DNA from 3 places in the Methylobacterium sp. J-043 genome. Region 3 is predicted to be linked to each of the others. Evidence: predicted binding sites of a transcription regulator. Region 3 holds the regulator's gene; each other region holds the start of a gene.
What was found. The regulator LexA, encoded in region 3, represses DNA repair genes until DNA is damaged. The targets are predictions, from matches to a motif close to TGTTCNNNNTGTGTTCNG.
Positions count from the first base shown of each region.

Region 1: the regulator LexA is predicted to act here: its motif matches at 6,782-6,799, upstream of recA (recombinase RecA).
Region 2: the regulator LexA is predicted to act here: its motif matches at 3,766-3,783, upstream of dnaE (DNA polymerase III subunit alpha).

Region 1 is NZ_JAKSYB010000065.1:169,386-179,752, reverse strand. Features, by position in the region: gene flgB (flagellar basal body rod protein FlgB) at 93-509, shown strand; gene flgC (flagellar basal body rod protein FlgC) at 545-955, shown strand; gene fliE (flagellar hook-basal body complex protein FliE) at 961-1,284, shown strand; gene fliQ (flagellar biosynthesis protein FliQ) at 1,477-1,743, shown strand; gene fliR (flagellar biosynthetic protein FliR) at 1,789-2,565, shown strand; gene flhB (flagellar biosynthesis protein FlhB) at 2,605-3,669, shown strand; gene cckA (cell cycle histidine kinase CckA) at 3,828-6,539, shown strand; gene recA (recombinase RecA) at 6,882-7,961, shown strand; gene MKK50_RS21985 (glutathione S-transferase family protein) at 8,043-8,645, opposite strand; gene MKK50_RS21980 (helix-turn-helix transcriptional regulator) at 8,720-9,439, shown strand; gene alaS (alanine--tRNA ligase) at 9,533-10,367, shown strand, end outside.
Region 2 is NZ_JAKSYB010000049.1:23,576-33,942, forward strand. Features, by position in the region: gene MKK50_RS13295 (sugar transferase) at 1-757, shown strand, start outside; gene MKK50_RS13300 (Fur family transcriptional regulator) at 761-1,333, opposite strand; gene MKK50_RS13305 (hypothetical protein) at 1,552-1,683, shown strand; gene aztA (zinc ABC transporter ATP-binding protein AztA) at 1,680-2,603, shown strand; gene MKK50_RS13315 (metal ABC transporter permease) at 2,600-3,487, shown strand; gene dnaE (DNA polymerase III subunit alpha) at 4,050-7,571, shown strand; gene MKK50_RS13325 (lytic murein transglycosylase) at 7,812-8,597, shown strand; gene MKK50_RS13330 (gamma-glutamylcyclotransferase) at 8,667-9,368, opposite strand; gene MKK50_RS13335 (hypothetical protein) at 9,413-9,805, opposite strand; gene recO (DNA repair protein RecO) at 9,936-10,367, shown strand, end outside.
Region 3 is NZ_JAKSYB010000058.1:405,049-415,415, forward strand. Features, by position in the region: gene MKK50_RS17195 (aldo/keto reductase) at 1-370, shown strand, start outside; gene MKK50_RS17200 (hypothetical protein) at 481-942, shown strand; gene MKK50_RS17205 (tartrate dehydrogenase) at 1,082-2,161, shown strand; gene MKK50_RS17210 (3-oxoadipate:acetyl-CoA acetyltransferase) at 2,175-2,999, shown strand; gene MKK50_RS17215 (MFS family transporter) at 3,061-4,416, opposite strand; gene MKK50_RS17220 (DUF1236 domain-containing protein) at 4,876-5,733, shown strand; gene lexA (transcriptional repressor LexA) at 5,899-6,621, shown strand; gene MKK50_RS17230 (ComEC/Rec2 family competence protein) at 6,615-8,873, opposite strand; gene gltX (glutamate--tRNA ligase) at 9,045-10,367, shown strand, end outside.

The DNA.
Region 1 (10,367 bases), on a different contig from region 3:
CGGCTCTTTAACCATGTGAGCGGCAGATTCTGCCGGGTTCGGACCTGTGGCTTTCCGAAATCCATCGCCAGCCGCGCCGACCCCGAGGCACCATGTCGCTCACCGACCTGCCCCTGCTCGGCATGCTGCGCACCCGGATGCAGTGGCATCAGGCCCGCCAGGCCCTGCTCGCCGAGAACGTTGCCAACGCCGACATGCCAGGCTTTCGCCCGCGCGATCTCGCCGAGCCGTCCGCGGCCTCGGTGAAACTCGCGACGCCGCTCGGGGCCTCGGTCGGCGGCGACGGGATCGCCCGCACCGATTCCACACATATCGGGATGACGGCGAGCGCCGGACCGAACGCCGATCCGCGCCGCTTCAAAGGCTTCGAGGTCCGCCCCTCCGGCAACGGGGTGAACCTGGAGGAAGAGATGATGAAGGCCGGCGACAACCAATCCGATTACCAGCTCGTCGCCTCGCTCTACCAGAAGAGCCTCGACGCCCTGAAAATCGCCGTCGGCAAGCGCTGACATCGCTCGCTGACATCGCTGAACGGGGATCGGTCATGGATTTCTTGAAGAGCCTCGGCATCGCCGCCTCCGGCTTGAAGGCGCAGTCCGGCCGGATGCGCATCATCGCCGAGAACATCGCCAACGCCGATTCGACCGCCCAGACCGCGGGCGGCGATCCCTACCGGCGCAAGATCCCGACCTTCACCAGCCGCTTCGACAACGAACTGAACGCCAGCGTCGTCGAGGCCGGCCGGGTGCGGCGCGATCCGACGCCGTTCCGCACCAAGCACGATCCCGGCAACCCGGCGGCGGATGCCCGCGGCGAGGTGCGCCTGCCCAACGTCAACGGGCTGATCGAGAACATGGACATGCGTGAGGCCCAGCGCTCCTACGAGGCCAACCTCAACATGGTGACCGCCACCCGGCGGATGATCTCCCGCACCCTCGAGATCCTGAAGGCGTAGCCCCGATGACGACCTCCGCCTTCGCCGCCGGCGCCTACGGCAACGCCCAAAGCCTCGCCCGTCCCGGCGCCGCCAAACCCGTCCAAGGCATGGCCCAGGGCCTGACCGCGCCGGGCGGCTTCACCGGCTTCCTGCAGCAGAGCCTCGACAACGTCGCCCAATCCGGGGCGCAGGCCGACCGCGCCGCCCTCTCGGCGGCCACCGGCAAGGCCAATGTGGTGGACGTGGTGACGGCAGTCGCCGAGAGCGAAACGGCCCTCCAGACCCTCGTCGCCGTGCGCGACCGCGTGATCTCCGCCTACGAAGAGATCATGCGAATGCCGATCTGATTCCGTTCTGGTTTCCCCTCTCCCCGCGCGCGGAAGAGGCCGACTTGTACCTCGTTGTGCGGGCCGGGAGCGGAGGCGAAGCTGGAGCGAGGGTGAGGGGGCGCCTCAGCAAGAGGCTTCTATGGAAACGCCCCCTCACCCTCGGCTGCCGCCTTGCTTCAGCGACGCCCCCCAGATTGAAGACGAACCCCCATGACCGGCCTCGCCATCCTCGACATCGCCCGCGACGGCATCTTCGTCTTCCTGAAGGTGGCGGGTCCCATGATGATCGTCGCCCTCGTCGTCGGCCTGATCGTCTCGCTGTTCCAGGCGCTGACGCAGATTCAGGAGCAGACGCTCATCTATGTGCCGAAGATCGTCGCGGTGTTCGGGGTGATGCTCCTGATGCTGCCCTTCATCGGCGACGCCATGGCCGCCTACATGGCCCGGATCGCTGCTCGGATCGCGGCGGGCGGATGATGCGGCGGCAGCGGCAGCCGGCCCAAGCGTGTAGGATGGGCCGGCATGACCACGCCGCTCGACCTGCTGCTGCCCGGCCTCGCGGCGGCCTTCCTCATCACCTTCGCCCGGGTCGGCACGCTGATGATGCTGATGCCGGGATTGGGCGAGCAGCTCATTGCGGGCCGCCTGCGGCTCGCCCTCGCACTGCTCGTGACCCTGGTGCTGTTCCCGACCGTGCGCCCGATGCTGCCGACGGGCAATGCGGCGCTGGCAGCCCCCTCCCTGATCGGGCTGCTGATCGGCGAGATCCTGATCGGGCTGATGCTGGGTCTGTGCGTGCGCATGATCGTTGCCGCGCTCCAGACCGCGGGGGTGGTGATCTCGCAGCAGCTCGGCCTGTCCTACGCCATGACCGTCGATCCGACGATGGGCGGACAGCAGGCGGCGATCGGCAACTTCCTGGCGATGCTCGGCGTCACGCTCATTCTGGCGACCGATCTGCACCACGTCGCCCTCGAAGCGATCGGGCGCAGCTACGTCCTGCTGCCGCCGAGCGGCGTGCCGGCGATGGCGGATGCGGCCAAGCTCGCCCTCGATGCGTTCAGCCGCAGCTTCGCCTTGGCGGTGCGGATCTCCGGGCCGTTCATCGTGTTCGGCATCCTGTTCAATCTCGGCCTCGGCGTGCTCTCCCGGCTGATGCCGCAATTGCAGGTGTTCTTCCTCGCGGTTCCCGCCTCGGTCATCATCGGCATGATGCTGTTCGTCGGGGCGCTCGGCCTCATCATGGGGCTGTTCCTCGACGATCTCGGCCGCTATCTCGGCGCGTTCCTGGGTCGCTGATCCCCCTTGCGCTGATCGGGAACAGGGGAGCCTGAGCCGGTGTCCGACGAGACCGACGACGAGGACAAGACCGAAGACCCGACGCCACGGCGCATCGAGCAGGCGATCGAGCGCGGCGACGTCCCCAACTCGCCCGAGATCAACACCTTCTTCATTCTGGCGGCCTTCACCCTCGCCCTGATGCTCTCGGCTAAGCCCATGGCGGAGGGGCTGACCCGCGACATGCGCGGCTTCCTCGAACATGCCGGCGGCCTGCCTTCGGATTCGGGCACCTATCTCGGCGTGGCGCTACGCGCGGCCTGGGTCTGCGCCAAGGCGCTCGCCGTGCCTCTGGGCATCGCGATGCTCGCGGCCATCGCCGCCGGCCTGATCCAGCACCGGCCGATCTTCACCGCCGAGAGCCTGATGCCGAAATTCGCGCGCATCTCGCCCATGGCGGGCGCCAAGCGCCTGCTCGGCATGGATGCCTGGGTGAATTTCGGCAAAGGGCTCGCCAAGATCGTCGTGGTGGGCACCATTGCCGGGACGATCCTGTGGAGCGAGCACGACCGGGCCGAATCCTTCGCGCAGCTCGATCCCGGCGTCGCGCTCCAGGGCACCCTGACCCTCGCCCTCAAGATGATGGGCGGCATGCTCGCGGTCTATGCGGTGATCGCCCTCGGCGACGCGCTCTACCAGCGGAATCGCTGGCACAAGCGCCTGCGCATGACCAAGGAGGAGATGAAGCAGGAGCACAAGGAGAGCGAGGGCAGCCCCGAGGTGAAAGCCCGGATCCGGCAATTGCGCCAAGCGCGCGTGAAGAAGCGGATGATGGCCGCCGTGCCCACCGCGACCGTGGTGGTGACGAACCCGACCCATTTCGCCGTGGCCCTGCGCTACGAAGCCGGCATGGCGGCACCGATCTGCGTCGCCAAGGGCGTCGACTCGCTGGCGCTGCGCATCCGCGCCGTCGCCGCCGATCACGACGTGCCGGTGATGGAGAACCCGCCGCTCGCCCGCGCCCTCCACGCCACGGTCGAAGTCGATGCCGAGATTCCCGCCGAGCACTATCGCGCAGTTGCGGAGGTCATCGGTTTCGTGCTTCGCCTTCGCCGAGCCGCCTGAGGCTCGATCCGCTTCCGCATGGGACGGCGAAGTCGTTCAGGCGCCACGGTTTATGCACCATTGTCCGGCAATGCTCCGGCAAAAGGCGCGGCATTCGACGACCCACAGGGCTCGCAGCAGCCATGTGCCGTCCATGTGCGAGGGATGGGTAGGGCCTGATGGCTGAGGTCAGCGGACCAGCGGTGCCGGCGTCCGGTTCGATCGATCGTTCGGAACGGCCCGGCCGGGTCGGCCTGCTGCTGATGCTGGCGGGCCTGCTCGTCGGCGCGGCGGTGGGATTGTCCTTCGTCGCCAACGAGCAGGCGCAGCCGCTCATTCTCGCGCTGCTGGCGCTGCTGGCGATGGCGGGCGTGTTCTTCCTGTTCGCCCTGGCGATCGGCGCGCTTCAGCTCGCCGGCCCGGCCTCGCGCGACGACATCACCCGCGCCATCGTCGATGCCGCCCCCGAGGGTAAGCTCGTCGTCGAGGACAACGGGCGGATGATCTACGCCAACGAGGCCTATATGCGCCTTGCCGGCGGCGACAGCTTCTCGAATCTCCGCTCCATCGAGCGGATCTTCGTCGGCGCACCGGAAGTCTCGGAGGCGGTCTACCGGCTCGCCCAGGCCTCCCGCGACGACCGCGCCTATGCCGAAGAGATCCGGATGTCGCCGCCGCCCGGCGGCGCGCCGGACCGCGACTTCGCGTGGTACCGCATCGCGGTGCGGCCGATCCCGCGCCACCGCGGCTCCGCCGCGCTCTGGACCGTGAGCGACATCACCCACGAGCGCGAGCGCCAGGAGAACGTCTTCCAGGAACTCCAGCACGCGATCGACTATCTCGACCACGCGCCGGCCGGCTTCCTGTCGATCGATGCCGGCGGCTCGATCGTCTACATGAACGCGACGCTCGCCTCCTGGCTCGGCTACGACCTCGCCACCGTCGGCTCCGGCGGGCTGAAGCTCCTCGAGATCGCACCGGGCGCGGACATGCTCACCGCCTCACCGGGCCTGCCCGGCGAGGTGCGCACCGACCGCTACGACATCGACCTGCGCCGCCGCAACGGGCAGCCGCTGCCGACGCGCCTCTACCACCGCGTCGCCTACGGTCAGGACGGAGCGCCCGGCCCCTCGCGCACCTTCGTGCTCAACCGATCCGCCGGATCGGATGCCGACGAGCCGCAGCGCGCGGCCGAAGTGCGGCTCGCCCGCTTCCTCAACAACAGCCCGATCGCCATCGCCACCCTGGACCGGGACGGCCGGGTGATCCGTGCCAACACCTCGTTCGTGCGCCTGTTCGCCGGCATGCCGCGCCAGCCAGCGGCGGAGGCCGGCCGCGACGCGCCCGATCCGCTGATGCGCGACGCGGTGCTGGAGCGCGACCGTGGCGTCATCGAGGGCGCGTTGGCGCGGGCCGCCAACGGCTTCGGCGGCCTGGATCCGATTGAGGTCGGCCTGTCCGGGCCGGGTGATCGCTCGGCCCGGGTCTGGATGAGCCCGGCGGATTCCGACGGGACGCCGAACCCCGATGCCGAGGCGCAGGCCGGCAGCGATGGCGACCGCGAGCGGGTGATCCTCTACGCGCTCGACACGACGGCCCAGCGCCAGCTCGAACAGCAGGTCGCCCAGACCCAGAAGATGGACACCGTGGGCCAGCTCGCCGGCGGCATCGCCCACGACTTCAACAACGTCCTCCAGGCGATCATCGGCTACTCGGACCTCCTGCTCGCGAGCCACCGGCCGACCGACCACGCCTTCCAAGACATCATGCAGATCAAGCAGAACGCGAACCGGGCCGCATCCCTGGTGCGCCAACTGCTCGCCTTCTCCCGCCGCCAGACCCTGCGGCCCGAGGTGATGGATGTCGGCGAGGCACTCTCCGACCTGACGCTCCTGTTGAAGCGCCTGCTCGGCGAGCGCGTGCAGCTCGATTTCCGCCACGGCCGCGAGATCTGGCCGATCAAGGCCGACGTGAACCAGTTCGAGCAGGTAATCGTGAACCTCGCGGTCAACGCCCGCGACGCGATGCCGGGCGGCGGCAGCCTGACGATCCGCACCGCCAATTGCCCCGTCGATGGCGAGCGCCCGGTCGGCATCCCGGCGGGCGATCACGTCATGATCGAGGTGACCGATACCGGCGAAGGCATCCCGCCGGAGGTACGCCAGAAGATCTTCGAGCCGTTCTTCACGACCAAGGAGATCGGCAAGGGCACCGGGCTCGGGCTCTCGACGGTGTTCGGCATCGTCAACCAGTCCGGCGGGGCGATCGACGTGCAGTCGATCGTGGGCGAAGGCACCACCTTCCGCATCTACCTGCCGCGCCACGAGCCCGGCATCGAAGCCCTGCCCGAGCCGCTGCCGCCGCCGCGATTGGCCTCCGGATCGACGAAAGTCAGCGCTTCCGAGCCGAACTCCGCGTCCGGTGACGATGCCGAGGCGGGATCGGCCGAATCGAGCACGGAGTCCGGCTCTCCCGCTGCCCGTCCCCCTGAGCCGCCACCGAAGCCCGCGGCGGACCATACCGGCCAGGGCACCGTCCTGCTCGTCGAGGACGAGGATCCGGTCCGCGCGGTCAATTCCCGGGCGTTGTCCGCCCGGGGCTACACCGTGTTGGAGGCGGCCTCCGGCATCGAGGCGCTGCGCCTGATCGAGGAGCATGCCGACGGCATCGACGTGGTGGTCTCCGACGTCGTGATGCCGGAGATGGACGGGCCAACCCTGCTGCGCGAGCTGCGCAAGCACATGCCCGATTTGAAGGTGATCTTCGTCTCCGGCTATGCCGAGGACGCCTTCCGCAAGAACCTGCCCGAGGGCGAGGCCTTCAACTTCCTGCCCAAGCCCTTCAGCCTGAAGCAGCTCGTCGAGACGGTGAAGCAAACGATGGCGAGCTGAACGCGCCCGAGGGGAGCGTACGACATCCGATCAACTCCTTCGGGATATCGGATGTCGGTATCCATCGAGGCGGCTTGGCGCGCGGCTCGCGCGAGAGGGGGGATCCGCCTCCAAGTTCGGTCAGAGCGACATCGGCACAAGGACGGTCAGCATCCTTCGCCGTCGCAGGGAATCTCGACCGGCGGCTTCGCTTCCACATTCTGTTCTTTCCGGCGCAAACCGCGACGTCGGGCTTGCGCATTGAGAACAAAACAAGTACGAAATCCATCAGCTCCGGCGGATTGAGCGCCGTGCCCCTCCCATGCATAAGGAAGCCTTGCGATGGCCCAGCCTGCGCTGAAGATGGTGGATTCCTCGACAATGGCAGCAGCCGACAAGGACAAGTCCAAGGCGATCGAGGCTGCGCTGACGCAGATCGAGCGTGCCTTCGGCAAAGGCTCGATCATGCGCCTTGGCAAGAACGACAAGGTGCAGGAGGTCGAGACCATCTCCACGGGTTCGCTCGGCCTCGACATCGCGCTCGGCGTCGGCGGCCTGCCGCGTGGCCGGGTGGTCGAGATCTACGGCCCTGAATCCTCGGGCAAGACGACGCTCGCGCTCCACACCATCGCCGAGGCTCAGAAGAAGGGCGGCGTCTGCGCCTTCGTCGATGCGGAGCACGCCCTCGACCCGGTCTATGCGCGCAAGCTCGGCGTCAACCTCGACGACCTGCTGATCTCGCAGCCCGATACCGGAGAGCAGGCGCTCGAAATCACCGACACGCTGGTGCGCTCCGGCGCCATCGACGTGCTGGTGGTCGACTCGGTCGCCGCGCTGACGCCGCGCGCCGAGATCGAGGGCGAGATGGGCGAGAGCCAGCCGGGCCTCCAGGCCCGCCTGATGAGCCAGGCCCTGCGCAAGCTGACCGGTTCGATCTCGCGCTCGAACTGCATGGTGATCTTCATCAACCAGATCCGCATGAAGATCGGCGTGATGTACGGAAGCCCGGAAACCACCACGGGCGGCAATGCGCTGAAGTTCTACGCTTCGGTGCGCCTCGATATCCGCCGCGTCTCGACCCTGAAGGATCGCGACGAGGCCATCGGCAATCAGGTCCGCGTCAAGGTCGTCAAGAACAAGGTCGCGCCGCCCTTCAAGCAGGTCGAGTTCGACATCATGTTCGGCGAGGGCGTGTCGAAGGTCGGCGAGCTGATCGACCTCGGCGTGAAGGCCGGCATCGTCGAGAAGGCGGGCGCGTGGTTCTCGTATGACAGTCAGCGCCTCGGCCAGGGTCGCGAGAACTCCAAGGGCTTCCTGCGCGACAACCCCGACATCGCCAACAAGATCGAAGCCTCGATCCGCCAGAACTCGGGCCTCGTCGCCGATCGGATCCTCGAGACCGCCAAACCGACCGCCGACGATCTCGACGAGGGAGAGGCTTAAAACAGCGCCTCACGTCACGATCTGAAAAAGAAAGCCCGCCGCGAGCGATCGCGGCGGGCTTTCTTTTGCGAAGGCGAGCGGTCAGGCCGCCGCGTGCCTCGCATCGAACGCGGCCGCGAAACGGGCGCCGGGCCGGTCCGTGCAGCGATCGACCCAGGCATCGATGGCCGGCTCGCCGGGCTTTCCGAACCAGGCGTAGGGTGAGTGCAGAAGGAGGTCGGCGGCACTGAAGTGATCGCCGAGCAGGAAGGGCCTGTCCGTCAGCGCCTCGGCGAGCCGTGCCTTGATGTCGGCGCTCGTGCGGAAGGTACGGGCAATGGCGGGATGATCAAGACCGATGGCCTCCAGCGTCAGGACCGGCTCGACGACGCCGGCGTACCACGCGAGCCAGCCGAGATAGGCGCCGCGCTGCGGGTGGCCGGCGGGGATACCCAGACCGGGTTTCGGAAACAGCTCGGCCAAAAGCTGGATGATCGCGCTCGACTCCCGCACCAGAACGCCGTCGTGGTCGAGGAGCGGCACCTTGCCTTCGGGGTGAGGGTTGCGCCCGTCGCGCCCGCCCGAGCCGTCCATGCGCGGTATCGTGACGACTTCGATCCGCACGGCGTCGAGCGCGTCGAGTTCCTTGAGGAGCGCGACGATGCGGGTCGAGCGGCTCTGCGGGGCGTGGAACAGCGTGATCATCGGTGGCCTCTGGCTGGCGGGTGAGCAAGCGAGGGTGTAGCCCAGGGCACCTGCCAGTTTCCGTCAGTTGGGCGATGGCGCGAACCGATCGACTGTTCCGGCTACTGCATGCGATGCGCGTCCTGCCCTCTCCGGTCACCGCAGCGCGGCTGGCCGAAGAAACCGGCGTGTCGCTGCGCTCCCTCTATCGCGACATCGACAGCCTGCGCGCCGCCGGCGCCCAGATCGATGGCGAGCGCGGCTACGGATACCGTCTGATCGAGGACGTTGCCCTTCCACCGCAAACCTTCGATCGGACGGAGATCGAGGCGCTGGTTCTCGGCCTTGCCGAGGTCCGCCAGATGGGGGACCCCGCCCTGGCCCAGGCCGCCGCTTCGGCGCTGGCGAAGGTCGCCGCCACCCTGCCCGACCGATCCGAACAGCACCTGCTCCACGCAGTCTCGCAGGTTCGCCGCTTCGAGGCCCGTTTCCCCAAGATCCCCGACATGGAGACGATCCGGGCCGGGTGCTGGCGGGAGGAAGCTCTTGCGCTGCGCTACGCGGACAAGGACGGCGCGGTCACCGAGCGGCAGATCCTGCCGCTCTCCGTCGTCTACCTCGACAGCAAGATGACCCTGCTGGCGTGGTGTTGCCTGCGCGAGGCGTTCCGCATGTTCCGGCTGGACCGCATCGAAGCGGTGCGGATGGCGGGCACGAGCTTCCGCCCGCGGCGGGTCACGCTTCTGCGCAGCTATCTCGCCGAACTCGCGGGCCGCCACGAACTGCGCGCTGAGCAACGTACTGAGCCGACGTGACTCGCACAGCTTGGACCCGTATGAGGGCGCGAGAATGCCGCCGCGCTGTCCGCAGCCGGCTCCCCGACGCGACATGATTTTCGAGCCTATCCGATGAGCGGCGTCAACGAGATCCGATCGAGCTTCCTGGACTACTTCCGGGATGCCGGGCACGCGGTGGTGCCCTCGTCCTCGCTCGTGCCGAAGAACGACCCGACGCTGATGTTCACGAACGCCGGCATGGTGCAGTTCAAGAACGTCTTCACGGGCGTCGAGAAGCGCCCCTACGTCAAGGCGACCTCCTCGCAGAAATGCGTCCGCGCCGGCGGCAAGCACAACGATCTCGACAATGTCGGCTACACCGCCCGGCACCACACCTTCTTCGAGATGCTCGGCAATTTCTCCTTCGGCGACTACTTCAAGGCCGATGCGATCGAGCTGGCTTGGACGCTGATCACCAAGGAGTTCGGCCTTTCGGCCGAAAAGCTACTCGTCACCGTCTACGCGGACGACGACGAGGCGGCGGGGCTGTGGCGGAAGATCGCCGGCTTCTCGGACGAGAAGATCATCCGCATCGGCACCTCCGACAACTTCTGGCAGATGGGCGATACCGGCCCCTGCGGCCCGTGCTCGGAAATCTTCATCGACCAGGGCCCGGCGCTGGCGGGCGGACCGCCCGGTTCTCCGGACGAGGATGGCGACCGCTTCCTCGAATTCTGGAACCTCGTGTTCATGCAGTACGAGCAGGTCGAGCCGGGGGTTCGCAATCCCCTGCCCCGACCCTCGATCGATACCGGCATGGGCCTGGAGCGGATGGCCGCGATCCTCCAGGGCGTCCACTCGAACTACGACACCGACCTGTTCCGTGCACTGATCGATGCGGTGGCCCACGCCGTGTCGCGGGCGCCGGAGCCGTCGACGCGCGCCTCCTACCGCGTCATCGCCGACC
Region 2 (10,367 bases), on a different contig from region 3:
GCCGTGGTCGGAGCCCGCCGACATCGAGCGCTGCATCGATGCCTTCCTGCGGGTGCCGGCCGCCCTGCATCTGCGGCCCGGCACGATGATGGACCGCTTCCCCGATCTGCAGGTCGCCCGGGTCGGCCGGCTCTCGGGCATCAATATCGGCCGACGTCCGCTCTCGGTCGGCGAGATCCTGCTCAAGCGCGCCTGCGACGTGACGCTGGCCGGGATCGGGCTGCTGATGCTCGCGCCCCTGTTCATCGCGCTCGCGGTCCTGATCAAGCTCGACAGTCCCGGACCGGTCTTCTTCCGGCAGCGGCGCTACGGCTTCAACCAAGAGGCCTTCGGCGTCTTCAAGTTCCGTAGCATGAAGGCCGCCCCCGACGCCCCCTTCCGGCAGGCCTCGCGCAACGACGATCGCATCACCCGCGTCGGCGCCCTGCTGCGCCGGACCAATCTCGACGAGCTGCCGCAGCTCCTGAACGTGATCCGGGGCGACATGTCGCTCGTCGGCCCCCGGCCGCACGCCCTGGCGCATGACCGCAGCTTCGAGCGCCGCATCGCGCTCTACGCCCGCCGCCACAACGTGAAGCCGGGCATCACCGGTTGGGCGCAGGTGAACGGCTTTCGCGGCGAGACCTCGACCGACGCCGCGATGGAGAACCGCGTCCAGGCCGACCTGCACTACATCGACAACTGGTCGCTCTGGCTCGACATCACGATCCTGTTCCGGACGATCGCCTCGCCGCGCGCCTACCGCAACGCGTGCTGATCGCTACGCGCGACCCGCCTCGTCCGGCAACGCGTCGCCGCGCCCGCGACAGGCGCCGCACTCCCCCTCGACCTCTAGAATCCGGCTCGTCGGGGTGAAGCCGGCCCCAGCCAGCGTCTGGTCGAGAGCGCTCTCGACGGCCGGGGCGGTCATCTCGTCGATGCCGCCGCAGGTGCGGCAGATCAGGAAGACGAGGCCCGCCCCCGCGCCGTGCTCGTGCCCGCACGAGACGAAGGCGTTGCGGCTGGAGATGCGGTGGACCAAGCCCTGCTCGGTGAGGAAATCGAGCGCGCGATAGACCGACACCGCCGCGACCCGGCGCCCGGGGGCGCTCATCCGCTCGGCGATGTCGTAGGCACCCAGCGGCTTGTGCTCCGCCGCCACCGCCGCGAGCACGTCCCGCCGCAGACGCGTGAACTGCAAGGCGCGCGCCTGGCAGAGCCGCTCAGCCCGCTCGATCACGTCCTCGACCGAGACGGCAGGCCCGCCGCAGCCGGATGCGCCATGACCGTGATGGTCATGCGCGTGCCCGTCCCCGTCGCCCTGGCCGTGCTCCTGCTGCGCGTGACCGCGCATCCCGACCTCCCCGGTCTCGGCGCCCGGTGTCGCCGCTTATCGTTGCCGCTCGTCTCGACACTCGGCACGGGCCGATTGAACTCGGCCCATGTTACAGTGTATCAGCCCGTCCAAGATAGGCGTCCGGCCGCAATCGGGCAACGAGGCGGGCAACGGCACGGGCTACATCATCCCGGCCTCCGCGACACCGCCCGCGCCGGTCCATCCTCGGAGATCCCATGACCCGTGCCGGCGGGACCGTCCGCCTCCCGCGCCGCTCGCTGTTCCGCAGCGGGGTCGGCCCTCGTCTCGCGGCCGCCCTCATCCTGTCGAGCCTGCTCTGGGCCGTGATCCTGTGGGCCAAATCGTGAGCGGCGAGGCGGTGCGCGCAGGCGCCATCCGGTTCCGGGGCCTGACGCTCGGCTACGACCGGCATCCGGCGGTTCACCATCTCGACGGCACCATCGCGCCCGGCGACCTGCTCGCCGTGGTCGGACCGAACGGCGCCGGCAAGTCGACCCTGCTGAAGGGCATCGTCGGCGAGATCCGCCCGCTCGACGGGAGCGTCGAGGCGGGGCCGCGCTCCGGCGCCATCGCCTACCTGCCGCAGGCCGCCGAGATCGATCGCAGCTTCCCCTTGAGCGTTCTCGACCTCGTGGCGATGGGGCTGTGGCGCCCGCTCGGCGCGTGGCGCAGCCTCACTCGCCAGCGCAGCCGCCTGATCGAGGCGCTCGCGGCGGTCGGGCTCAACGGCTTCGAGGACCGACCGATCGGCACCCTCTCCGGCGGGCAGTTCCAGCGCGCCCTGTTCGCCCGGCTGATCCTGCAGGACGCGCGGATCATCCTGCTCGACGAGCCCTTCACGGGCATCGACGAGCGCACCACCGCCGACCTGCTCACCCTGATCCGCGGCTGGCACCGCGAGGGCCGGACCGTGGTCGCAGCCCTGCACGACCTCGGTCAGGTGCGCGCGCATTTCGCCTCGACCCTCGTTCTGGCCCGCCGTCCCATCGCCTGGGGGCCGACGCGCGAGGTGCTGACGCCGCCGGTGCTGGCCCGGGCGCTGCGCCTATCGGAAGCCTGGGACGAGGCGGCCGCGATCTGCCGCCATGACGCACACGAGCATGACGCGCACGAGGCGCATCATGGGACGGAGCACGGCGGCTCCGCGGAGTCGCAGGCTCCGGGGCACAGCCACAGCCACGATCATCACGAGCACGGCCATCATGATCACGAGCACGGCCATCATGATCACGACCATGGCCGCGCGCATCACGGGGCCGTCTCGTGACGCTTGCCGATCTGCTTGATTTCCTGATCGGCCCCTTCGTCGAGTTCGGCTTCATGCGCCGGGCGCTCGCCGGGTGCCTCGCCCTGTCGCTGTCGGCGCCGCCGCTCGGCGTCTTCCTGATGCTGCGCCGGATGAGCCTGATGAGCGAGGCGATGAGCCACGCCATCCTGCCCGGCGCCGCCGCGGGTTTCCTCGTCGCCGGGCTGTCGCTGCCGGCGATGACGCTGGGCGGGCTCGTGGCCGGACTCGCGGTGGCTTTGGCCGCCGGGCTCGTCACCCGCTCGACCGTGCTGAAGGAGGATGCGAGTCTGGCCGCCTTCTACCTGATCTCGCTGGCGGGCGGGGTGTTCCTCGTGTCGCTACGCGGCTCGCAGGTCGATCTGCTGCACATCCTTTTCGGCACCGTGCTGGCGCTCGACGACGACGCGCTCACGCTGCTCGGCGGTATCAGTAGCCTCACGCTGGTCGCGCTCGCCCTGCTCTACCGCCCGCTGGTGATCGAGTGCGTCGATCCGCTGTTCCTGCGCACCGTCAGCCGCGCCGGCGGCCCTGTGCACTCGGCCTTCCTCGCGCTGGTGGTGGTCAACCTCGTCGGCGGGTTCCAGGCGCTCGGCACGCTGCTGGCGGTCGGCCTGATGCTGCTGCCGGCGATCACCGCCCGGTTCTGGGCCGCCGACCTGTCGGGCCTGATCCCCGTGGCGATGCTGGTCTCGATGCTCTCCAGCGTGACCGGTCTGCTCGTCTCCTACCATGCCGGCATCCGGCTCCCGACCGGGCCGGCGATCGTGCTGGCAGCGGGCGCGCTCTACCTCGTCTCGATGCTGGTCGGCCCCCGTGGCGGCCTGCTCCACCGCCTCGTACGGCGGCGTCACTTGGAGGCGTGAGGCGAATCGCGCAGCGAACCGATGCGTGAGGGCGCCTGAAGGGCCCATTCGCCGATGGCCACCGTGGCGCCGGCAACACATCGTTCACCATTCCATCGCGTCGTTCGGTCCCGAGGCTTTACACAGAACAAAACAGGAACAAAGATCACTCCATCAACAGGGAGTGAAAGCGATGACCAAGCGTGTGCTCTTCACCAGCCTCGTCGAGTTCACCGCCTTTGGCCTGCTCTTCGGAGCGGTCGCGCTCTGGGCGGTAGCCTTGGCGCCGATCCATTAAGCGATCCTATTTCGTTCTCGGAGGCCGCAGTTCATGCACAGGAATATTTTCCGAACTCGAAACAGTCAAATCCTGCAGTAAAACCCACGACATCTCCAATCGGTACAGCCGCTTAGCAGGGGATCCTTTGAGGCTCAGCGAGGAGGCGTAAATTGATGCGCCTTACTATCGGCAACCTTGAAGCCATTGTGCCAAGCCGTCGGTTCGTTAGCGCTTTAATCGACCCTTAGGAGTGGACTCCGGATCCTGCCCGACCCGGAGCTTGGCTGGTCGAAACGAGTCCTCATGACGCGCGTGCTGAAGGAGGTCGGCTTCGTCCACCTCCATGTCCACTCGTCCTACTCGCTGCTCGAAGGCGGCGTGAAGGCGGGCGATCTCGTCAAGGCGGCCGCGGCCGACCGGCAGCCCGCGCTCGCGCTCACCGACACTAACAACCTGTTCGGGGCGCTGGAATTCTCCGAATACGCCGCCAAGGCCGGAATCCAGCCGATCGCCGGCCTCCAGCTCACGGTCTGCTTCGAGGCGCCGGACCCGATGGCGCGGATGCCGCAGGCCGGCTGCGCCAACATCGTACTGCTCGCCCAGGACGAGACCGGCTACGGCAACCTCCTGCGGCTCGGCAGCCGGGCCCATTTCGACGGTCCGCTCGGCGCCGCGCCCAACCTCGCCGTGTCGGCACTCGAGGGCAACGTCGAGGGCCTGATCGGCCTGACCGGCGGGCTCACGGGGCCGCTCGACACCAGCCTGCGCGCCGGCCGCGCCGATCAGGCCGCGCGCCGCCTGGAAATCCTGAAGGGGGCGTTCGGCGAGGAGCGCCTCTACGTCGAGATCCAGCGCCACGGCCTCGACGACGAACGCGCGGTCGAGCGCGAATTGCTGCGGCTCGCCGACACGAACGGCCTCGGCATCGTCGCGACCAACGAGCCGTTCTTCGCCAAGCCCGGCGATTACGACGCCCACGACGCGCTGCTCGCCATCGCCGAGGGCCGCCTCGTCTCCGACGAGCGCCGTCGCCGGCTCACCCCGCGCCACGCCTTCACCACGCGCGCCGCGATGATGGAGCTGTTCCGCGATCTGCCGGACGCGCTCGCGGCCTCCGTCGAGATCGCCATGCGCTGCGCCGTCCGGGCGCGCACCCGCAAACCCATCCTGCCGAACTTCGCCAGCGTCGCCGCGGGCGAGGCCCCGCCCATGGCCGAGGTGCTGGCCGAGGCCGCCGAGGCGCCGGTTCAGGCGGTGGCCGCCGACGAGCCGACCGAGTTGTGCCGTCAGGCCGAGGCCGGTCTGGAGCTGCGCTTGAAGCAGCACGGCACCGCGCCGGGTTTTTCCGAGGAGGATTACCGCGCGCGGCTGAAGTTTGAGCTCGACGTCATCGTCAAGATGAAGTTCCCGGGCTACTTCCTGATCGTCTCGGACTTCATCAAGTGGGCCAAGGACCACGACATCCCCGTCGGACCCGGCCGCGGCTCGGGCGCGGGCTCCCTGGTGGCGTGGTCGCTCCTCATCACCGATCTCGATCCGCTTCGGTTCGGCCTGCTGTTCGAGCGCTTCCTCAATCCTGAGCGCGTCTCGATGCCGGACTTCGACATCGACTTCTGCGTCGAGGGCCGCGAGCGGGTGATCCGCTACGTGCAGCAGCGCTACGGCGAGCGGCAGGTCGGGCAGATCATCACCTTCGGTACGCTGCTCGCCCGCGGCGTGCTGCGCGACGTCGGCCGCGTGCTGGAAATGCCCTACGGGCAGGTCGACAAGCTGACCAAGCTCGTGCCGCAGAACCCGGCCAACCCCGTGACCCTGGCCCAGGCGATCGAGGGCGAGCCGAAGCTCCAGCAGGCGATCGAGGAGGAGCCGATCGTCGCCCGCCTCGTCGAGATCTCGAAGAAGCTCGAAGGCCTGCACCGCCACGCCTCGACCCACGCCGCCGGCGTGGTGATCGGCGACCGGCCCCTCGAAGAGCTGGTGCCGCTCTATCGAGACCCGAAGACGGGCATGCGGGTGACCCAGTTCAACATGAAGTGGGTCGAGCAAGCCGGCTTGGTGAAGTTCGACTTCCTCGGCCTCAAGACCCTGACGATGCTGCGGTGCTGCACCGACCTCTTGAAGCAGCGCGGCATCGAGGTCGATCTCGCCCAGATCCCCCTGGATGACAAAAAGACTTACGAGCCGATGGGGCGCGGCGAGACCGTTGCGGTGTTCCAGGTGGAATCCGCCGGCATGCGCAAGGCGCTCTGCGAGATGCAGGCCGACCGCCTGGAGGACATCATCGCCCTGGTGGCGCTCTACCGGCCGGGCCCGATGGCCAACATCCCGGTCTATTGCGAGCGCAAGCTCGGGCGCGACGCCGGCAACGAGGCCTCTTGGTACTCGCACCCGATGCTGGAGCCGATCCTGAAGGAGACCTTCGGGATCATCGTCTACCAAGAGCAGGTGATGGAGGTCGCCAAGGTTCTGGCCGGCTACACCCTGGGCGAGGCCGACATGCTCCGCCGCGCCATGGGCAAGAAGATCAAGGCGGAGATGGACGCCCAGCGCGACCGCTTCGTGAAGGGCTGCCTCGACAGCGGAATCGCGCAGGCGAAGGCCAACGAGATCTTCGACCTGCTCGCGAAGTTCGCGGATTACGGCTTCAACAAGTCCCACGCGGCGGCCTACGCGCTGGTGACCTACCAGACCGCCTATCTCAAGGCGAACCATCCGGTCGAGTTCCTGGCCGCGGCCATGACGCTCGACATCGACAACACCGACAAGCTCGCTGAATTCCGCCAGGACGCGCAGCGCCTGAAGATCACCGTCGAGCCGCCCTCGGTGAACACCTCCGGCGTGGTGTTCGACGTGGATAAGGGGCGCATCCTCTACGCGCTCGCCGCGATCAAGGGCGTCGGCCGCGCTGCGGTGGAATCGATCGTCGCCGCCCGCGGCGACACACCGTTCAAGGACCTCGCCTGTTTCGCCCGGCGCTTGAACCCGCGCCACGTCAACAAGCGCACGCTGGAGAACCTGATCGCAGCCGGGGCGCTGGATTGCATCGAGCCGGACCGGGCGCGGGCCTGGGCCGCGGTCGAGCCGATGATGAAGATGGCCCAGGGCGCGGCCGAGGCCGAGACCTCCGGCATCACCGACATGTTCGGCGGCGTCGCCTCGGTGGATGTGGCGTTGCGCATCCCAGCCCACGAGTTCTGGACCCACACCGACAAGCTGAAGCGCGAATGCGACGCCATCGGCTTCTTCCTCTCGGGCCATCCGCTCGACGAGTACGGACCGATCCTCGAAAAGCTGCGGGTCCAGTCCTGGGCCGATTTCTGCCGGGGGGTGCGGGCGGGCACGGCCAGCGTGGGCCGCATCGCCGCCTCGGTGCTCGACCGCTCGGAGCGGCGCACCAAGAGCGGCAACAAGCTCGGCATCGTCATCCTCTCGGACCAGACCGGGCATTTCGAGGCGATCATCTTCTCCGAGGGGCTCAACCAGTACCGCGACATCCTCGAACCCGGCCGGCCGCTGGTGCTGACGATCCAGGCCAACCTGGAGGGTGAGGACGTGCGCGCCCGCATCACCACCGCCGAGCCGCTCGATCAGGCCGCCGCCCGCCACCAGAAGGGCATGCGCATCTTCCTGCGCGACGACCGCGCCTTGAGTTCGGTGCAGCAGCGCCTGACCCTGCGCGGCGAGGGCGAGGTCTCGCTGATCCTCATCCTCGACGGCGGCGAGCGCGAGGTCGAGGTGCGCCTGAAGGACCGCTATCAGGCGACCCCGCAGGTCGCGGGTGCGCTGCGCGCCGTGCCGGGGGTGGTTCAGGTCGAGGTGAACTGAGCGGGCCGCCCCCTTCATCCGCCGGTAACCAATCCGATCACGTCTGCAAGATAGTGGCGTTGCAGCACCTTTCGTGCCTCACCGCCGCCACAGCTCGGTGATTCTGCCAAGGTATGGTTCGGCCAAGCATGCGATGCCGGGCGTGCGTTCCCGTGGGTGGAACACACCCGGCTCCGCGTGCGGCCGAAGCCCTGTGATTGCCGCGGCGCCGCGTGTGGCCGCCGCCTGATGGAGTGTGGGATGACCGGACACGGTTTGAGACTGGTGGCGGTTGCCGCCCTGATGGGGCTGGCCGGCACGGCGCAGGCGGCGCAGTGCGGCAACAGCGCCGCCGGCTTCGAGGCCTGGAAGGACGAGTTCGCCGCCGAGGCCAAGGGCCGGGCGAGCCCGGCCTCCCTCGCGGCGCTCGCCAACACCTCCTACTCCACCGCGACCATCTCGGCCGATCGCGGCCAGAAGAGCTTCAAGCTCTCCCTCGACCAGTTTCTGGCCAAGCGCGGCGGCAACGTCATCGTCTCCCGCGGGCGCACCCTCAAGGCTCAGAACGCGGCGCTCTTCGCCTCGATCGAGCAGCGCTACGGCGTGCCGCCGGGCCCGCTTCTGGCGATCTGGGGCATGGAGACCGGCTTCGGCGCGGTGAAGGGCAACGTCAACACTCTCTCGGCGGTGGCGACGCTGGCCTACGATTGCCGCCGCTCGGCCTACTTCACCGATCAGCTCTACGCAGCGCTCAAGCTCGTCGACAGCGGCGTGCTCACCTCCGCCACCCGCGGTGCGGCCCACGGCGAGGTCGGCCACACCCAGTTCCTGCCGAAGAACGTCCTGACCTACGGCGTCGGCGGCAGCCTCGACAGCGCGCCGGTCGCACTGAACTCCACCGCCAACTTCCTGAAGGGTCACGGCTGGCAGCGCGGCGCGGGCTACCAGCCCGGCGAGCCGAACTTCGCCGCGATCCAGGGCTGGAACGCCGCCGGCGTCTACCAGCGCGCCATCGCGCTCCTCGGCGCCCGGATCGACGGGCAGTAATCTTCCGTCACTGCGAGCGGAGCGAAGCCGTCCACGGCGCGGCCCTTTCCGGAAAGGTCGCGCCCTGGATCACTTCGGCGGGCAGACTGTCCGCCTCGCCCGCAGGCGCTCGGCCACGAGCGCCTGGAGCGACCACAGGTGACGGTCGTAGATGCCGAGCCGGGCGCAGGCTTCCACGGTGCGGAACAGATACTCGGCGCTCGGGCCCAGATGGCCGCAGGCCGCGGCGATCTTGTCCGCGATCTCGGTGTCGGAGAGGCGGCCGGTGTAGCGGTCGCTCTGCCGGTTCACCATGAAGGTCAGCGCCGTGACCGGCCCGGTCTCCGTCTCGACGGTGACCCAGCGGCCCTCGTAGCCCTTGCCCTTCATCTCCCGCCGCCAGACCGGCATCAGGATGCCATGCGGGTCGGCCTCGTCCAGGCGGAAGGCGACGCCGCGGCAGATCCCGCCCCGGTCGAGCCCCAGCACCAAGCCCGGATTCTCCGGCGTGCCGCGAAACCGCCGCTGCAACAGGCAGAACCGGCGATGCCAGCCCCGCAGGGTGCCGAGCCGCTGCTCGGTAAAGGCGAATTCCGGGTTCCACAGCAGCGAGCCATAGGCGAACACCCATAGCCCGCCCTCGGGTGCGGCGCGACGGGTCAGCATCTCCGCGAGTTCGGGCGCGAGGTCGGCGTCGGAGAGCAGCGTCAGCGCGGTCTCATCGTCCGGGACGGTCTCGGGATGGGCACGGGCGATGAGGTCGAGGGAGAGCGACAGGGAACGAGAGGCCATCGGGCCGGAACGGACCATTTTTGGGCGCGCGTGCGCAACCCCCTTCAGCCCCCCGGCGTGTCCAGCTCCGAAAACGGCTCGCTGCGATGCCCCTCGCAGGTCTCCTCCTCGTCCCGCAGGACGGTGAGCGCCCCGGCCTCCTCCCGCACCACCAGCTTGGGCCGTTCCGGCTTGCCGAAGGTGCGTCCGCTCATCCGGGTCGAGATGCAGTAAAGCTGGCGCCCGCCATCCTCGAACGGGCCGGCGATCCGGCTATGCGCGAACCGCACCGGGATCAGTGAGACCGAACCGAACGCGACCTGATTGCGCGCCAACGCGGCGATCCGCTCGCGGACCGTGCCGGTGGAGGCCGACGGCGGGGGCGGAGCGGCGGTCGCGGTGCAGCCGCCGACCGCGAAGGCTATCGCCAGCATCACCCCGCCGCGCCGCCCGACCATCGCCAAATCTCCCGTTGCGGGAAAAGCGTAGCGGTTTCGAGCAGGGCGCGAAACGGGGCAATCGTCCGTAAGGGACAGGCCTCCCGCTCACCATGCTCCCATGCAGCGAAAAAGCGACTATCTGTCTCCCATGCAATGGATCGACGATGGCCTGGTGATCGGCCTGCGCAAGCACGGCGAGACCGGGGTCGTGCTCGAACTGATGACGCCGGAGCACGGGCGCCATCTTGGGCTCGTCCATGGCGGGCGCTCGCGGCGGATGCAGCCGATGCTCCAGCCCGGCAACACGCTCCGCGCGACATGGCGGGCGCGGCTCGACGGGGCGCTCGGCTCCTACGTGGTCGAGCCGCTGACCCTGAACGCCTCGCGGCTGATGGATTCGGGCCTCGCGCTCTACGGGGTCACGCATCTCTCGGCGCTGCTGCGGCTTCTGCCCGAACGCGACCCGCATCCGGCGCTCTACGCGGCGGCGCAGATCCTGCTCACTCATCTCGACGATCCCGAGATCGCCCCCGCGCTGATGGTGCGGTTCGAACTGGCGCTGCTCGCGGGGCTCGGCTTC
Region 3 (10,367 bases):
CCAAAAGGTCTTCCCCGTCGCGAGCGTGCAGAACCGCTACAATCTCGTCGATCGCACCAGCGAGGCCGTGCTGGCGCATTGCGAGCGGCACGGGATCGGCTTCATCCCGTGGGCGCCCCTCGACAAGGGATCGCTGGCGGGCCCTGCTTCGGCTCTGGAATCGATTGCCGGGCGTCTCGGCGCGAGCGGCGGCGCGGTGGCGCTCGCGTGGCTGCTGAAGCGCTCGCCGGTGATGCTGCCGATCCCCGGCACCGGCGATCCCGGTCACCTCGCCGAGAATGCCGCGGGTGCAACCCTCACCCTGAGCGACGAAGATTTCGCCGTCCTCGACCGGGCGGGCCGCGAGGCATGGCGGGGCGGCAGCATATGAGACCCGGAACGTGCTGGCGCGCACCTTGCACCGAGGTGGCGACGGAACCGGGCAGGTCCTGAGCCTTTCCGTTTCGGGCGCCGACACGGTGCCGGACAGGAAGGATCGACATGTCGTCAGCCGGCCACCTCGCACGCTCCGGTCTTCTCGGTGGTCTGGTCGCTGGCTTGGCGCTCGCCGGTCTCGCCACCCTGCCGGCAGAGGCACGCACGAGCTGGGTCTCCGGCACCTACGTCTACGCCGACCTCTGCACGATGCCGGCGGACGGCGCGCAGGCCGGCCGGCGCATCACGCTCAAGCGCTGGCCCAAGGGGGACAACCTTGTCTACGAGGGGGCGGGACTGCCGGCCCCGATCGAGACCGCGGTTTCGATCGATGACGGCACCAAGGATGTCGCCTTCCATCTCGAGACGAGCGCCGGTCTCGTCAGCTTCCGCGGCACGGCCGGAGCCGACGCTCTGGTCGGCACGCTGCACGGCGCCGACGGCTCGCAGCCGCTGCGCCTGAAGCGCATCCTGCGCGCCCGCGCTCAGGAGACATGCCCCGGCGAGACCACCGGCTCGATCAACTGAGCCGCCGCGCCCGAGCCTCCACGACCGGACCCTGACGCCCGCTGCCCGATAGCATCGATACCACCTGTCTCCTTCCGCCATTGACGCCGCGGGGCGCTGGCGCAAGTGAGATGCCGGGGGCGGACACGAGGCGACGAGCATGGGCGGGACGAAGCGCAGCTACCGGATCGCGGTGATTCCCGGAGACGGCATCGGCAAGGAGGTCGTGCCGGAGGGCGTTCGGGTTCTGGAACGGGCCGCCACCCGCCACGGCTTCGAGATCGTGCAGGACTGGTTCGATTTCGCGAGTTGCGACTACTACGAGGCGCACGGGCGGATGATGCCCGAGGACTGGAAGGCGCAGATCGGCTCCCACGATGCGATCTTCTTCGGCGCCGTCGGCATGCCCGAGCGGGTGCCGGACCACATTTCGCTCTGGGGCTCGCTGATCCAGTTCCGGCGCGAATTCGACCAATACGTCAACCTGCGCCCGGTGCGCCTGATGCCGGGCGTGCCGTCGCCGCTCGCCGGCCGCAAGCCCGGCGACATCGATTTCTGGGTCGTCCGCGAGAACACCGAGGGCGAGTATTCCAACGCGGGCGGGCGGATGTTTCCCGGCACCGAGCGCGAGTTCGCGGTGCAGGAATCGGTGTTCACCCGGCACGGCATCGACCGCGTGCTGACGTTCGCCTTCGAGCTGGCGCAGAGCCGTCCGAAGCGCCACCTCACCTCGGCGACCAAATCGAACGGCATCTCGATCACCATGCCGTTCTGGGATGAGCGGGTGCGGGCCGTGGCCGAGCGCTTCCCCGATATCCGTTGGGACCAGTACCACATCGACATCCTGACCGCGCATTTCGTGCTGAATCCGGATCGGTTCGACGTGGTGGTCGCCTCGAACCTCTTCGGCGACATCCTCTCCGATCTCGGCCCGGCCTGCACCGGCACCATCGGCATCGCGCCATCAGGCAACATCAACCCGGAGCGCCTGCACCCGTCCGTGTTCGAACCGGTGCACGGCTCGGCCCCCGACATCGCCGGCCAAGGGCTCGCCAACCCGATCGGCCAGATCTGGTCGGGGGCGATGATGCTGGAGCATCTCGGCGAGCGGGAGGCTGCCGCCGAAATCGTTGCCGCCATCGAGCGGGTGCTCGCCGAGCGGACGCTGCGCACGCGCGATCTCGGCGGCACCGCCGACACGCAGGCCTGCGGCCGCGCGGTCGAACAGGCGCTGGGCTGAAGGACCGCCCGCGATGAGACCCGTCGTCGTCACCGTCGCGATCACCGGCTCGGTCGCCCGCAAGGCCGACAACCCGACCGTGCCGATCACCCCCGCCGAGCAGATCGAATCGACCCATGCCGCCTACGAGGCCGGCGCGGCGCTCGCCCACATCCATGTCCGCGAGGACGACGAGAGCCCCTCCCTCGATCCCGACCGGTTCGCGGCGGTGCAGGCGGGCATCCGGCGGCATTGCCCGGACATGATCGTCCAGTTCTCGACGAGCGGGGCGGGGCCCGATCCCACGGAGCGGGGCGCCTGCCTGATCCACCGGCCCGATATGGCCTCGCTCACCACCGGCTCCGTCAATTTCGGCGACGGCGTCTACGAGAACCCGGCCGCCTCGTTCACGGCGCTCGGCCGGCGGATGCGGGACGAGGGCGTACGCCCGGAGATCGAGGTGTTCGACCTCACTCACATCCACAACGCCCGCCGTCTCGTGGATGAGGGCGTGATCGGCGCCGAGCCCCATCTGCAGTTCGTCATGGGAATCCGCAACGCCCTGCCGCCCGACCCGCACCTGCTCGACATCCTGCTGGCCGAGACCCGGCGCCTGTTGCCGGGCGCGACCTGGGGCGCCTTCGGCATCGGCCGCTTCCAGAGCCCGGTGATGGGCTGGGCCGTGTCGCGGGGCGCACAGGGCGTGCGCACGGGTTTGGAGGACAACGTGCGATTCTCGAAGGAGCGGCTCGCCGACGGCAATACCGACCTTGTCCGTCTGGCTACCCGAATCTGCGCCGAGCACGGCGCCCGGCCGGCGACACCGGCCGAGGCGCGGGCGATCCTGCACCTCGGCTGAGCCCAGGGCGTCGTCCCGAAAGGCGGTTCAAGCCTCTCTGGACGACGCACTCGCGCGCCGATCAGGCGAGAACCGGGCTCGTCTTGCGCCCCAGCGCCTCCTCGACGGTGCCATCCCCGTCGAGATAGCCGTGGCGCTTCGGGTTCGGCATCACCAGCGAAGCGATGAACGAGATCGCCAGCATCACCGCGACGTACCAGAAGAAGCTGCTCTCGGCGCCGACATGCTTGAGCCAGAGCGCGACTGCCTCCGCCGTGCCGCCGAACAGTGAGTTGGCCACCGCGTAGGACAGGCCGACGCCGAGCGCACGCACCTGGGTCGGGAACAGCTCCGCTTTCACGATGCCGCTGATGCCGGTGTAGAAGCTGATCACGACGAGCCCGGTCATGATGAGGCCGAAGGACAGGATCGGATCGGTGGTGGTGCCGATCGCCGTCATCAGCGGCACAATCATCACCATGCCGAGGCCGCTGAACAGCAGCATGTTCGTCTTCCGGCCGATCCGGTCGGAGAGCCAGCCGAAGAAGGGCTGGATCACCATGTAGGCGAACAGCGCCACCGTCGTGATCTTCGATGCGGTCACCTTGTCCAGATGGGCGGTATTGAAGAGGTACTTCGGCATGTAGGTCGTGAGCGTGTAGAACGACAGCGACCCGCCGGCCGTATAGGCCAGTACCACGGCGAAGGCCCGCCAGTGCTTGAGAAGCCCGGAGAGGGTTCCCGCTTCCTTCGAATCCTTGTTCTCCGCGCTCATCGTCTCGGAGAGCGAGCGGCGCAGGAACAGGGCGACCACCGCGGCCAGCGCGCCGATGACGAAGGGGATGCGCCAGCCCCAGGCCGTGAGTTGCTCGGCCGTGAGCAAGCTCTGGAGCACGACGAGGACCAGCGAGGCGAGCAACTGGCCGCCGATCAGCGTGACGTATTGGAACGAGGCGAAGAACCCGCGCTGCCCCTTGGTCGCGACCTCGCTCATGTAGGTCGCGCTGGTGCCGTACTCGCCGCCGACGGACAGGCCCTGCACCATGCGCGCGATGACGAGCAGGACCGGCGCGAGGTGGCCGACGGTCGCATAGGTCGGCAACAGGGCGATGGCGAGCGAGCCGCCGCACATCATCAGAACCGAGATCATCAAGGAGGTCTTGCGCCCGAGACGGTCGGCGATGCGCCCGAACAGCCAGCCGCCGATGGGCCGCATGAAGAAGCCCACCGCGAAGACCGCGGCCGACTTCAGGAGCTGGCCAGTGTCGTCGCCCTCCGGAAAGAAGACCGGGGCGAAGTAGAGGGCAAAGAAAGCGTAGCAGTAGAAGTCGTACCACTCGACGAGATTGCCCGACGAGGAACCGACGATGGCCATGATGCGGCGGCGGCGGTCGGCGGCCTCGTCGAGTGGCGGCGCGGCGGCGCTGGTCTCCAGCATGCGTTTCCCCTGATGGTCCGGCCCTTGAGTGGCCGTGAGCGTTTATCAGAGGCCGGTATTTACCCGAGACGGGCCCCGCGCCGACGTGGTCGGCGGCCATTCCATGACAGATGCCGGGGAACGTTGCGCACAAAGGCTTGGATCGATCGGCTCTCGTTCCGGAATGGCAGGCGGCAAGCCCTGTCGGCTACCGTGCCTCGGCCTTCCCAGTGCGGGGGGAGAGAGGCCCGGGCGGCACGAGGGTCAGCTCAAGCGCGGTTCCCCCGTCTCAGTCTTCCCAAGCACATGACAGCCTGACTTTCGGACGCCGAAAGACTCAAGCGTATCCATTCGTGCAACCCCACGGTTTTCCCGAAGAACAAGCTGGAGAGCTTATTCCGGGAACGGTTTTGCGAGGGTTGCCGTTGCGTCCCCGGCTTCGGCACCAAGTCGGTCGCTGAGAAGAAACAGGGACGGAACATGACGAAACTCTTTCGCAGCACGGCGACGGCGGCGATCCTGATGTTGGGCGCGGCAACCGCACTCGCTCAAGGCGGCGGCGGCGGCGGTGTTGGGGCCGGGGGGGCCGGGGGCGGTGGTGCTGGCGCAGGAGGTGCCGGGATGGGCGCAGGCGGTGCCGGTGGAGGCGCTGGCGGCGCTGGCGGCGCCGGTGGCGGTGCGGCCGGCGGAGCACGGGGCGGCGCGGGCGAGGCCGGCGGCGCAGGCGGTGCCCGTGGGGCCGCCGATGTCGGTGGGACCCGTGGCGGCGAGAGCGGCGGGGCACCCGGTGGCGCGTCGCGCGCCGGCGAGAGTGGAGAGCCGGGTAGCCGTGGCGGGCGCGAAGGTGGCCCGGCCCGTGCCGAACAGCCGAGCGAGCGCGGCAACCGCGAGTCCGGGCAGACCGACCGCGGCGGCGCAGGCGAGCGCGGCGGACGGGACGGACGAGACGGGCCGGGCGAGCGCGGCGGGCGTGACGGCCGAGATGGGGCCGGCGAGCGCGGCGGGCGGGATGCGGCGGGTGAACGCGGCGGTGCCGGCGAGCGAGGTGGTCGTGGGGCCGCCACCGAGGCGCGGGGCGCTTCGAAGAACCTGAGCTCGACGCAACGCGGCGAGTTCCGCCAGTCGATCACCCGTTCCAGCGTTCGCGCCGTCACGAATGTCAACTTCGCCGTCCGCGTCGGCACGGCAATCCCGCGCTCGGTCTCGCTGCACCCGCTACCCCCGGCGATTCTCTCGGTGGTGCCGGCCTATCGCGGCCTGCAATTCATTCTCGTCGGGGACGACATCGTCATCATCGATCCTGACACCTACGAGATCGTCGACGTGATCCCGGCCTGATCCGGCTGCACGGTACGACAGGAGAGGCGGCGGGGCGACAGCTCCGCCGCCTCTTTCGCTTCCCGAGGTATGCTTGCGGAACAGGAGAGGAACGTCTAGGCTGTTCGTGCTTTGTTTTCAACGATTCTGCGGCGCCCTCGGCCCGCGCTCGACAGCAGGTGCCGCATGCTGACCCGCAAGCAACTCGAACTGCTCCAGTTCATCCAGCAGAGGATGCAGGAGAGCGGTGTTCCGCCGTCATTCGACGAAATGAAGGACGCGCTCGACCTGAAATCCAAGTCCGGCATCCACCGCCTGATCATGGCGCTGGAAGAGCGCGGCTTCCTCCGCCGTCTGCCGAACCGGGCTCGGGCGATCGAGATCCTGCGCATGCCCGATATGCCGGCGGCCAAGCCCGCATCGTCCGAGCCGCGACGCTTCACGCCGAGCGTGGTCGAGGGCGGCCTTTCGGCCAAGCCTGCCGCGCCGAAGCCTGCCATGCTTCAGGCCCATGACGGCAAGGGCCAGTCGGTGATGGTGCCAGTGATGGGCCGGATCGCTGCCGGTGTGCCGATCTCGGCGATCGAGAGCCAGAGCCATTCGATTTCGATGTCCCCCGACTTCCTGGCGGGCGGCGAACACTACGCGTTGGAAGTGCGCGGCGATTCGATGATCGAGGCCGGCATCCTCGATGGCGATCTCGTGGTGATCCACAAGCAGGAGACCGCCAACAACGGCGAAATCATCGTCGCGCTGATCGACGACGAGGAGGCGACGCTCAAGCGCTTGCGCCGCCGCGGTTCGTCGATCGCGCTGGAAGCCGCCAACCCGGCCTACGAGACCCGCGTGCTCGGTCCCGACCGAGTGCGCATCCAGGGCAAGCTCGTGAGCCTCGTGCGCCGTTACTGAGGGTTCTCGGCGTGCGGCGGGTCTGACGGATCCGCCGCACTCGGATCGTTGAAAGGTTGGGAGTCCGACAGGGCTGCCGGCGTTGTCGTGCCGGAAGGACGGGGCTGCCAGGGCTGCAGCCGATCGGCCCCTCGCGCGGTGACGATGTCAGGCCCTGCTGTTCCAAGGCGGATCGCTGTGGCCCCCCGCGCCGCCAGAAATGCCCGGTCGGCGATCAGCGGCGCGGCACAGCCAGGCGGGGCACGCAAGCGGCTGATGAGGATGTCGGCCCGGGCGCAATCCTCGGCGAAGGCGCGCTTGTCGGTGACGAGGGCGACGGCACGGCCGTCCACCGCCGTGAGGGTGCAGCCGATCCGGTCGCAGCGCGGACCGGCGGCGCCGGTTGCGGCCTCCGGACGGCGCCCGTCACCGTCGGCCTTCAACCATTGTTCGAGTACGAAGCCGGGCGGGCGTCCGAGGACTACGAGGCGGCCGTCCTTGCCGCGGACCGCAGCGCCCGCCCCATCCCGATCGATATAGATGTCGTACCGGATCGGGCTCGCGGCGAGGGCGATTCCAAGCCCGGCCGGTATGAGGGCGAGGAGACGCAGCCGCGATACGGGGAGTGTTGCCAGCAGCAGGGCGACGGCGAGCAGCATCAGCGCACCCGTCCCGAAGGCCGGCAGCACGACGGTGGCCTGCCCAAACCCCGCGATCCAGGCGGAGATCTCGAGCATGCCGCGCACCGCAAGCCCCATCAGCCACCAGACCGGACGGTCGAGGGCGAAGGGATAGGCCAGCATGCCGAGTACCGCCGCGGGCATCACCGCGAGCGAGACGAGCGGCAGGGTCAGCGCGTTGCCGACGAGGCCGAAGGGCTGCACGGTCTGGAAGTGGTAGGTCGCGAACGGCGCGGTGGCGAGCTGCGCCACCAGCGTCGTGGCAAACGTTCCGACCACCGCCTTCGCCACCCATGAGGCGGCCCGCGCGATCCGGGACGAGCTGTCGGTTCGTAAGACCCGCCCGTCGATGAGCGGCGCGCAGGCGATGAGGCCGGCCACCGCGCCGAACGACATCTGAAAACTCGGGCCCAGCAGCGCCTCCGGTTCGCGGGCGAGCGCCAGGATCGCCGCGAGGGCGAGGTTGCGCAGGCTGAGCGCCGGGCGGTCGACGAGGATCGCGCCGAGCATCACCAGCGTCATGATCAGTGCCCGCTCGGCGGCGACATCCCAACCCGAGAAGGCGCAGTAGGCGGTCACGCCCAGCATCGCCGTACCCGCCGCGATCTTCTTGATGGGCCAGGCGAGGGCGAGCACCGGCACCAGGGCGAGCCCGGCCCGCACCAGCCAGAATACGACGCCGGCCGCGAGCACCATGTGGAGCCCGGAGATCGAAACGACGTGATAAATTCCCGCCGCCCGCAGCACGTCGTTGGTCTCGTTGGAGATCAGCCCGCGCTTTCCGGTGACGAGAGCCGCCGCCACCGCGCCGGCCTGTCCGCCGATCGCGTCGGTGATGCGGCGGGTGAAGGCGTTGCGGGCCGCGTCGATGGCGGCGGTCAACCGCAGCGACGGGGCCAGCGGCTCGGCCGGGGGGCCGACCTCGATCTTGCCGACCAGCGAGCCCACGGCACCGATTCCGCGAAAGTAGGCGTCGCGCGCAAAGTCGTAGCCGCCCGGCCGCACCGCCTCCGGCGGCGGTAGGAGACGGGCGGTGGCGCGGATGGCGTCCCCCGGCCGCACCGCCTGCGCGGCACGGAAGGAGACCCGCACCCGGCGCGGACGGCGCTCCGCATCGAGATCGCCGAATCGCTCGACACGCACGATCAGCCGGGCGCCGCCCTCGCGCTCATCCAGCCCTTCGACCAAGCCGACGAGCGGCGCGATGGTGACGCGGGTGAGCACAGGCCCCGCCACGGAAGCGACGCGCCAGACGCCCGCGGCGAAGCCGAGGAAGACGGCAGCTAGGCCGAGCATCAGCGCGAGCGCCACCGGACGCGCCCGCAGAAACCGCGTCACCGCAAGGCAGAGCCCCGCTGCGATCAGCGGCGCAGCCAGCGATGGCTCTCCATCGGTCGCCGTAAAGAAGACGAGAATGCCGGCCCCGAAGGCGACGGCGAGCCAGGGGAACAGCCGCCGCTGCTCGGCATCGCGGGCGATGCTGCCGCGCAGACCGTCGAGAGTGGCCTGCCAGAGCTGTGCGGGGGCGGGAACGCGGCCGGCGAGGAGGGCCGGAACGGCCCCGCGCATCGCCCTGCCGCTGCCCCCTGCCATGCGCCCCCTGCCGTCCCCCGCCGCGCTCTGAGACCTGCGATGCCCGCGCGGCGGGCAATCGTGACGGATTCTTAACGCATCCGCTCGCTCGTGCTACACGCCCGCAGAGACCGGCCGCGGCCGCACGCGCGCCATCCCGCACTTTTTCAAGAAGAAGCCTCCCAGCAGCCGATGTCGTCACCGGTCGTCACGCGCTTTGCGCCCTCACCTACGGGCTTCCTGCATATCGGGGGAGCGCGCACGGCTCTGTTCAATTGGCTCTACGCCCGCCGCTTCGGCGGGCGGATGCTGCTGCGCATCGAGGACACCGACCGGGAGCGATCGACGCAAGGTGCGATCGACGCGATCCTCGACGGGATGCGCTGGCTCGGCCTCGATTGGGACGGGGAGGTGATCTACCAGTTCGCCCGCGCCGAGCGGCACCGCGAGGTCGCCGAGAGCCTGCTCGCCTCGGGCAACGCCTATCACTGCTACGCCACCGCCGAAGAACTCGTGCAGATGCGCGAGACCGCCCGCGCCGAGGGCCGTGCCCCGCGCTACGATGGCCGCTGGCGTGACCGCGATCCGTCCGAGGCGCCCGCGGGCGTGAAGCCGGTGATCCGCCTGCGCGCGCCGAGCGACGGTGAGACCGTGGTCGAGGACGCTGTGCAGGGCCGCGTGACCTGGGCCAACCGAGACCTCGACGACCTCGTGCTGCTGCGCTCCGACGGCACGCCGACCTACATGCTCGCCGTCGTGGTGGACGACCACGACATGGGCGTCAGCCAAGTGATCCGCGGCGACGACCACCTCACCAACGCTGCCCGCCAGAGCCAGATCTACCGGGCGCTCGGCTGGGACGTGCCGGCGATGGCGCATATCCCGCTCATCCACGGGGCGGACGGCGCCAAGCTGTCGAAGCGCCACGGTGCGCTCGGCGTCGAGGAGTATCGCGACCGCGGCTACCTCCCGGCGGCGCTGCGCAACTACCTCGTGCGGCTCGGCTGGAGCCACGGCGATCAGGAAGTGTTCTCCACGGAGGAGATGATCGCCGCCTTCGACCTGAAGGCGATCGGCCGCTCGGCGGCGCGGTTCGACTTCACCAAGCTTGAAAGCCTCAACGGTCTCTACATCCGCGGCAGCGACGATTCGGTGCTGGTGGATGCGATCGACGCGATCCTGCCGGCCCGTGGCCCCGAGCGGGGCCTGCCGACCAAGCTGACGCCGGATCTGCGCGAAAAACTCCTGTCAGCGATGCCCGGCTTGAAGGAGCGCGCCAAGACCCTCGTCGAACTCCTCGACAGCGCCTACTACCTCTACGCCCCGCGCCCGCTCGCTCTCGACGCCAAGGCCGAAGCCTTGCTCGCGGGCGAAGCGCCCGAGCGGCTGCGCGCGCTCCTGCCGGCGCTCGAAGCCCTCCCGGAATGGAACGCAGCGACGACCGAGGCTGCGGTTCGCCAGTTCGCGGACGGTCAGGGAGTCAAGCTTGGCCAAGTCGCCCAGCCCCTGCGGGCG